DNA from 2 places in the Streptomyces sp. NPDC006365 genome. Region 1 is predicted to be linked to the other one. Evidence: riboswitches for the same ligand, from Rfam matches in the RefSeq annotation. Region 1 holds a riboswitch; the other holds the start of a gene.

Region 1 (4,347 bases):
CCCACGTCGTCGCAACCTTCGACCCCGGCAAGGCCTCGGACGCCCAACTCGCGCGCGCGGCCCGCCAGCCGGGCGTCGAGGCCACCGCGGGTCCCTTCCGGCAGGCTGTACTGGATCTGCCGCGCACGACCGCCCAGTCGTTCGGCCTGGACTCCGGCCTCGCGGTCGTCGGCCGGGCGGGGCCGGGCGGCCCGGTGGACCGCCTGGACCTCTGGGCCGGCCGCTGGGCCACCCGCCCCGGTGAGATCGTCCTGAACCGCAGCCCGGGCTGGGGGGCGGAGGCACTGGGCAAGCAACTCAAGGTGCCCGGTGGGCCAAGTCTCACCATCGTGGGGTATGCCTTCACCTTGAGTCGGTCGGCCGACGCCTGGGTCCCGCCCGGTCAGATCGCGAGCCTGCGTCCAGCCGCCACGCAGATGCTCTTCCGGTTCGAGGAGTCCTCGACGGAGGGAGGGATCCGCTCGGGCTTGTCCGCCGTCACCGCCGATCTGCCGCCGGACTCGCTGACGGCCTCGCAGTCGTACCTCACCGTCAAGCGCCAGATCGGCAGTTCGGCCCGGGCCTACGCCCCGTACCTGATGACCTTCGGCATCCTGGGGATCCTGGTGGCGGTGCTGATCGTCGGCAACGTGGTGAGCGGCGCGGTCATCTCCGGCTTCCGGCACATCGGGATACTCAAGGCCATCGGCTTCACGCCTGGCCAAGTGGTCGCCGTCTACCTCGCGATGGTGTCCGTCCCGGCGGTCGTCGGGTGCGTACTCGGCACCGTCATCGGCAATGTCCTGGCCCGGCCCCTGCTGGAGTTCGCCTTCACGGGTCCCGACGCGGGCGTGCTGCGCGACAGCGTCGGTGGTGTCCCGACCTGGGTGAACGCCGTCGCCCTGTTGGGTCTGCCGTCCGTCGTCGTTCTCGCCGCGCTCATTCCCGCGTTGCGCGCGCACCGGATGTCAGCGGCGCGGGCGATCAGCGCGGGAAGCGCGCAGCGCACCGGCCGGGCGTTGCGGATCCAGCGCCGGCTGGCGGGCAGCGGACTGCCGCGCTCGGTCAGCCTGGGTCTGGGCCTGCCGTTCGCCCGCCCGGGCCGCAGCGCGCTCACACTCGCGGCCGTGGTCCTCGGGGTGACCACCGTGACGTTCGCGACGGGCCTGGCCACGACGATGACCCGGTTCGGGAGCGTGGGCGAAGACGCCCACCAAGTCGTGGTGTACACCGGCAGCTTCAAGGACGGCCGGGCAATCGATCCGGAGCATGGGGACCGGGAACTCGAGTCACTCCTGCGCTCCCTGCCCGGCGCGAGCGAGGTAACCGCCCGGGGGTACGTCGACGCGCGCGCTGCCGGGTACCCGCGAGGGGTGGATGTCGAAGGCCGGCGGGGGGACCGGCCCGCCATGGGCGACGTACTCGTCGAGGGACGGTGGATGCGCGACACGGACGAGATCGTCGCCCCGACGCCGTTCCTGCGCGAGCGCGGCCTGAAGGTCGGCGACAGCATGCTCCTGGAGAAGGGCGACCGTCGGGAACGCGTGACGGTCGTCGGCGAGGCGTTCGGCGGCAATGCCCGTAATGTGTACGCGAGTTGGGCAACGATGACCGCGCTGGCGCCGCAAGAGAAAGCCATCGCCTATCACGTCAAGCTCGCTCAAGGCACGGACACGGACGCCTACATGTCCGCGGCTCGGGCCGCCGATCCCGGGGTCAGCCCGACGGCGAACGGTCCGAACGCCGTGACCCGGACCATCGTCGGCTCGGCGTCGATCCTCACCCTCATGCTGGCCGCGGTCGCGTCCCTCGGCGTCTTCAACACCGTCGTGCTCAACACCCGCGAGCGCCGCCGCGACCTGGGGATGCTCAAGTCCATCGGCATGACGCCACGCCAGGTGACGATGATGATGGTGTCCTCCATGGCGGCCCTGGGCGTGGCCGGCGGCCTGCTCGGCATCCCCCTCGGCATCGCCGGTCACCACTTGATCGTCCCGGAGATGGCCGAAGCGGTGGACCTCGCCCTCCCCGCGTACATGACGGACGTCTGGCAGCCCCTCTCCCTCACCGCCCTGGCCTTCGCGGGCGTCGTGATCACCGGCCTGGGTGCCTTCGTCCCGTCCCGCAGGGCGGCCCGGCTCACGATCGCGGAGGTACTCCACAACGAGTGACGTAGTGACGCAGAGAAGTAGGAGGCGTCCGCGACGGCGCACGGCAACCGGCCCGCGACACGGTGAACGGCGACAGGAAGCGGTCCCAGTCCACGTCGGCAGCAGACCGCGCCGGGCGAGGAGCTCCGCATTCCGGCCTCGGCACCGCCTACCCACCCTGGCGGCATGTGGCGAGCCGGCCGTCGCGGTCCACTCCGGCACCCACCTGCCCCTGCGCCCGTACGCGGCGACTGCGTGGCCGTGGGCTCCGGGCGCGAGGAGTGCGGGAAAATCTTGATTTGGGGGGGTTACGTATGCTATCGACCGCGTTAAACTAAAAGTGCCTACGGGACGAGCGAGGGAGTTCGACGGGAGTAGCCGACTTCGGCGGAAAGCTTCGGCTTCCGCTCGGGCCGACTGCGACTGTCGGGCTGAGAGGCTGGAAGGTCGAGAGACTGGACGGCGACCCCTGGAACCTGATCCGGACAATGCCGGCGCAGGGAGCCCGTCTCGTAGGTTTTTTGTGTGCCCTGCGCCCGCGGACAGTTGCCGCACTACGGTGCGATCCATGGATGTCACCGTGGGGGCCGCAGCCCGCGAGGACGACAGCCCGACAGATGAGTCCCTGCGCATCGCGATGGCGGTCGACCGGCCGCCGATCCGGACGGTGCTCGAGGTGATCTCGCCCGGACAGGTCGGCGAACTTCGCGCCAATCTGGACGCCACGGCGGAACGAGCGGCCGTACACCACCCTGGCCGGCCGCCTGGTCGCTCGCGGTCGTGAATCCGACGCCCGAATCCCGTACGCAGATCATGCGCGGCCTCGTTGGCCACCTCGCCGTCCACGGCTACCGGATTCATGTGCAGTGCAGTGCAGGTCGGTGGGTTCTGCTGCTCGGAGACGCCCTTGAGGGAGTTGACCAGCTCGGTCACGGCCCCCGTAGGCGCGAGATCGCGCTCGTCCGCGCGACCAGTGGCGATTCCGGGGGCGAGCACACGCTGACGGCGCCGGCCACGTGACCGGGCGCGGCGCCTCAGGCGCCGCTCGTCAGTCGGCGCCTCACACCACCACGCCATCCACCTGAAGCGTTTGCACCGCACCCGCGCCGAACGGCACTCGCAGCAGCTTGCCGCTGAGGTACGTGTCCGCGCGCTCCGTGTAGAGGTCGCCACCGCCTGCGGTGACCGTGTTCCAGCGGCGGACCAGACCGCCCGTGCCGCCGGTCACCGTGCCGAAGCGGGAGAGGTCGAAGGTCAGGGTCTGGGCCGCGCCGGTGTTGACGGCCACGATGACCAGGCGTCGAGCCGCCGTGTCCAGGGCGGCCACCGCGTAGCCGACGCCCGTGTCGAGGATCGTCATGCCGGGGCGAATGTGACGGCTGAACTGTGCCATCACGTAGTACTTCGTCTGGACGGCGCCGGCCTGGAGCGTGTTCTCGTCGTAGTGGATCATCGCCCAGCCGGCGGACGGGTCCATCACCTGCCAGTAGCACCAGGCCGTGGGGTGCAGCCAGCGGAAGTCCAGGCACAGGTTGCTCGCCATGGTGAGGCCGGTGCCGTCGCTGTCGCCGTACTCGGAGTTCCACAGCTGCTTGCGCGCCGTGGTCACGACGTCGGTGTAGAGGAGGTCGCGTCGGCCGCCGGAGCCCTGGTAGCCGTGCACGTTGACGCGGCCGACCAGCGCCTTGGTCGACGAGCTGAACGAGTTCCATGTCGTGCGCGCCAGGTCGTAGCTGGTCTCGTCGGAGGCCGAGATCCGCGTACCGGTCAGTCCGCGCTTGTCGAGTTCGCTGCGCAGAAGCGGGAGGACGGCCGACTGGACGGTGGCGTCCATGTGGCAGCCCTCCTGCCGTCCGGTGGCCGTCCACCAGTTGGACGAGGGCTCGTTGAACGGGTCGACGGTCGCGAAGTTCACGCCCCAGTTGTTCTTCGCGTACAGGGCGGTGGCGGCCAGGTGGGAGGCGTGCTGGCGGTAGTTCCAGGACTGGAGGTTGTTGCCGCCGCCGGCGGCGCCCGAGGGGTTGTGGTTGAGGCACATCCACCACATCGGGGAGTTGGCGAACAGCTCGCTGACCGCGCCCCGTGCGGTCGCCTTGACGAGCGCGGCGCGCTGGGGGGCGTCAGCGGACCACTTCCAGGCGGAGGACGTCGGGTCCTCGTTGTTCCAGTCCTGCCAGAAGCCCTCGATCTGCTTGAAGCGGGGGATGTTGGGCGACGC
Region 2 (4,347 bases), on a different contig from region 1:
ACATCTCGACGAGGCCCTGGACCGCATCCTGGCGGAGGAACAGAGTGCGGGCTGAATCGTACGGTGCTCAGGGTGCCGTAACGCTTCAGCGCTTGCGGCGGCGGCCCCTCCCCCCGAGTACCGGCGTCCTGACGCCCGCCTGGGTCTGCTCCGGAGGCTGTGCCTGCGTAGGCGTCTGCGTCTCAGATCCGGATCCGGGGCGGTCCGCTGAGACCACCAGAGCGGCCAGGGCCGTAGTGACCGGTACGGAGGCGACCAGGCCGATCGAGCCGACGAGTGTACGCACGATCTCCTCAGCGACCAGCTCACTGTTGGCCACCGTCCCCACGCTGCTCTGAGCGATCGAGAACAGCAGCAACAGGGGCAGCGCGGCGCCCGCATACGCGAGGACGAGCGTGTTGACGACGGACGCGATGTGGTCCCGGCCGATACGGATGCCCGCCCGGTACAACCCGCGTCGGCCCATCGACGGATTGGCCGCGTGCAGCTCCCAGACCGCCGACGTCTGTGTCACCGTCACATCGTCGAGCACACCGAGCGAACCGATGATGACGCCCGCGAGCAGCAGACCGCTCATGTCGATGCTCGGATACAGGCCATGGATCAGACCGGTGTTGTCATCCGTGTTGCCAGTGAGTGCGGACCAGCCGATGAACAGTGAGCCGAGCACCCCGATCAGCAGCAGCGAGAGCAGTGTTCCGAGCACCGCGACCGATGTTCGGGCGGACAGTCCATGGCAGGCGTAGAGCGCGATCAGCATGATCGCGCTCGCCCCGACGACCGCCACGACCAAGGGGTTCGAGCCCTGCAGGATCGCAGGCAGGATAAAGAACGTCAGGAGGAGGAAGCTGACGGCCAGCGAGATCAGCGCCATGACACCGCGCATCCGGCCCACCACGACCACGGCGAGCGCGAAGATTCCGGCGAGCAGCGCCAGCGGGAGCCTTCGGTTCACGTCGGTGACCGAGTACTGGAGGTCCTTGGGAGCGTCGGGCGCGTACGCCACGATCACATCCTGCCCCTGGCTCAGCTGCCGAGACGAGTCCGGCTGGACGATCTCCGTGAAGGTACGGCCCTTGTCCTTGCCGGTGTCGACCCGGACCGTCGCCTTCTTGCAGGTGCCGGTCGCCTGCTGCTGAGCGGACGAGCCCTCCGCGGTCGAGGTGTCGCCGGTCGGGGTGCCCCCGGAGGCGTTGACGGACTTGCAGTCCACCTCGTCGACCTTGGTCACCGTGGCCTCTTGCGTCTGCCGGTCGAAGCCGACGCCGGTGCGTTCGTGGGGTGGGGCGCCGCCGGGCCACAGCACGGCCAGGCCTACGACGACTGCCGTGGCGAAGGGAATCAGCACCGCGGCGATGACCTTGCGCAAGTGTTTGGACACGGGGGCTGGAGGGCCATGGCCATGGCTATGCGCATGGCTGTGACCATGACCGTCACCAGAGCCGTGGTTGTCGCCGGGGCCGGGCCCGTGCGGCGGCTCGGAGGGGGGAAGCGGGGGCTGATGCGTTGTAGTCACCGACCGATCATCGCAAGAACGGAAGGGGCCCACTGTTCAGCGCGCCCACTATGACGCTAGCGTGGAGGGACCTTTTGCACACGCGGGAGCTCGGAGCACCGGGCTGAGAGGGCGCTGACCTCCGTCCCAGCGATGTTTCACGTGGAACATCGCCGTACGGAAACCGCTGCGTCGACCGCTGAACCTGTTACCGGGTAATGCCGGCGTAGGGAGTAGGTCTCATGACCAACAAGGACGTACGCACGCCTGCCTCCAAGGAGACGGACGAGGACTCAGCCTCGTCCGGGAACGGCGAGGCCGGGAAATCCATCGGCTGGCACAAGGCATATGTCGAGGGCTCGCGCCCCGATCTACGGGTGCCGGTCCGCCAGGTCCACCTCACCAACGGGCAGTCAGTCACCCTGTACGACACCTCCGGCCCGTACACCGATCCAGCCATCGACACCGATGTCCGCAGGGGCCTGACGCCGCTGCGCGAGAACTGGATCATCGCCCGCGGCGACACAGAGGAGTATGCGGGCCGTCCCATCCGCCCCGAGGACGACGGGATCAAGCACACCTCGCCGCGTGGCGGACTGCGCAACCTGGACGCCGTCTTCCCAGGACGTCCGCGCCAGCCGCGCCGGGGCACAGGCAGTACGGCCGTCACACAACTCGCGTACGCACGACGTGGCGAGATCACACCGGAAATGGAGTTCGTGGCAGTCCGCGAGAACGTCGACCCCGAGGTCGTACGTGAGGAGATCGCCGCGGGGCGGGCCGTGCTGCCTGCAAACGTCAACCACCCGGAGATCGAGCCGATGATCATCGGCAAGCGGTTCCTGGTGAAGGTCAACGCCAACATCGGTAATTCGGCGGTGACTTCCTCCATCGAGGAGGAGGTCGAGAAGATGACCTGGGCGACCCGTTGGGGTGCCGACACGGTCATGGACCTGTCCACCGGCCGGAACATCCACACCACCCGGGAGTGGGTGCTGCGCAACTCCCCCGTCCCCATCGGCACGGTGCCGCTCTATCAGGCGTTGGAGAAGGTCGACGGCCGTGCCGAGGAGTTGACCTGGGAGATCTACAAGGACACGGTCATCGAGCAGGCCGAGCAGGGCGTGGACTACATGACCGTCCACGCGGGCGTGCGCCTGCCGTACGTACCGCTCACCGCGAACCGCAAGACCGGCATCGTCTCGCGTGGCGGCTCGATCATGGCGGCCTGGTGCCTGGCGCATCACAAGGAGTCGTTCCTCTACGAGAACTTCGAAGAGCTGTGCGAGATCCTGGCCGCCTACGACGTCACGTACTCGCTCGGCGACGGGCTGCGGCCCGGCTCGATCGCGGACGCCAACGACGAGGCCCAGTTCGCGGAGTTGAGGACGCTCGGGGAACTCAACACGATCGCCAAGCGTTTCAACGTACAGACCATGATCGAGGGCCCGGGACATGTCCCGATGCACAAGATCAAGGAGAACATCGACCTTCAGCAGGAGATCTGCGATGAAGCTCCGTTCTATACGCTCGGCCCGCTGACGACGGACGTCGCGCCGGCGTACGACCACATCACCTCCGGCATCGGTGCCGCGATGATCGCCTGGTGGGGCACGGCCATGCTCTGCTACGTCACGCCCAAGGAACACTTGGGCCTGCCCAACCGTGACGACGTCAAGACCGGCGTCATCACCTACAAGATCGCCGCCCACGCAGCCGACCTCGCCAAGGGGCACCCAGGTGCACAGGAATGGGACGACGCGCTGTCCGATGCTCGCTTCGAGTTCCGCTGGGAGGACCAGTTCAACCTGGCCCTCGACCCCGACACGGCCCGAGAGTTCCATGACGAAACCCTCCCGGCAGAGCCCGCCAAGACGGCCCACTTCTGCTCGATGTGCGGGCCGAAGTTCTGCTCGATGAAGATCAGCCACAGCATCACAGAGCAGTTCGGCGGTACGGCTGCTGCGGGGGCGACGGCCGAGGAAGTCGCTGAGGGGATGCTGCAAAAGTCGAAGGAGTTCGCGGCCAGCGGGAACAGGGTGTACCTGCCGCTGGCGGACTGAGGAGCCGTCGAACTCATGCTCAGTCGGGCCCCTCTCCGTCAGCGCCGGAGGGGCCCGCTCTGAGGTTCTCCGCGTCTGCGGAGAACCTGCTGTTACGGGATACGATCGCGTCCATGTCAGACGGGAGCCGGAGATTGCGGCGGCTGCGCGCACGTTCGGCAGAGATCTTCTGGGCCATGGACCGTGCGTTGGGTGGCGACCAGCCGCCAACGAGCATGCAACGGTTGGCGGCGCGGTACCCGCTTCGGGTCGGCATGGTGGGCAGTGTCTTCGCGTCCGGGGCTTTCGCGTTGCTGGCGCTCACAAGCGAGACGCGTCCGTCGGACCTCGTGGCGGTACTCGTGGGCGGCGTTCTGATGGGCGCCATCTTCGGTCTGACTGCCCGGGGGGAGAGGGCGCGTCAGCGGCGCTTGCGGCGACGGGGAGTCTGGGACGGCTCGTAAGAGAGCCTCATGCGCGGGCGGAATGACCGCGATGACGGCCACGCCCAGAGGGCAATGGACGTTGCCCATGGCGGTTCAGACGCTCGTCGATGAAAATCTCTCAAGACATCCGCCGCGAACACGGCGATACGCAGACGGAGATCGAGGAAGGCATGGCGCAGAAGTCGCAGAGTTCGCGGCTGAGGGGGACCGGGTGTATCTTCCGCTCGCCGATTGACCTGATCCGGGCGCGGCGGCAGCCGCACCGCTCCGGACTCCGGCCCTCGACTTCATCGTCGTGGGCCGGAGCGGTTGTGCGGCTCGTCCGTCCGGCCGGAGCTCGGGGTCCCGGTTCGGCTGCTTCTGG

The links. Region 1 has a riboswitch for thiamine pyrophosphate ahead of ACFYO0_RS04690 (hypothetical protein). Riboswitches for the same ligand answer to the same signal wherever they lie in the genome.
Region 2: it holds a riboswitch for thiamine pyrophosphate, as region 1 does, so the genes downstream of both, thiC (phosphomethylpyrimidine synthase ThiC) here and ACFYO0_RS04690 (hypothetical protein) in region 1, are expected to answer to the same signal.

The regions. Positions count from the first base shown of each region.
Region 1 is NZ_JBIAHS010000001.1:1,008,481-1,012,827, reverse strand. It holds gene ACFYO0_RS04695 (FtsX-like permease family protein) at 1-2,150, shown strand, start outside; TPP riboswitch at 2,477-2,649, shown strand; gene ACFYO0_RS04690 (hypothetical protein) at 2,698-2,913, shown strand; gene ACFYO0_RS04685 (hypothetical protein) at 2,910-3,149, shown strand; gene ACFYO0_RS04680 (beta-1,6-galactanase) at 3,190-4,347, opposite strand, start outside.
Region 2 is NZ_JBIAHS010000004.1:388,629-392,975, forward strand. It holds gene ACFYO0_RS15010 (SsgA family sporulation/cell division regulator) at 1-55, shown strand, start outside; gene ACFYO0_RS15015 (YibE/F family protein) at 86-1,516, opposite strand; TPP riboswitch at 1,589-1,745, shown strand; gene thiC (phosphomethylpyrimidine synthase ThiC) at 1,738-3,558, shown strand; partial or broken gene ACFYO0_RS15025 (thiamine biosynthesis protein ThiC) at 4,088-4,218, shown strand.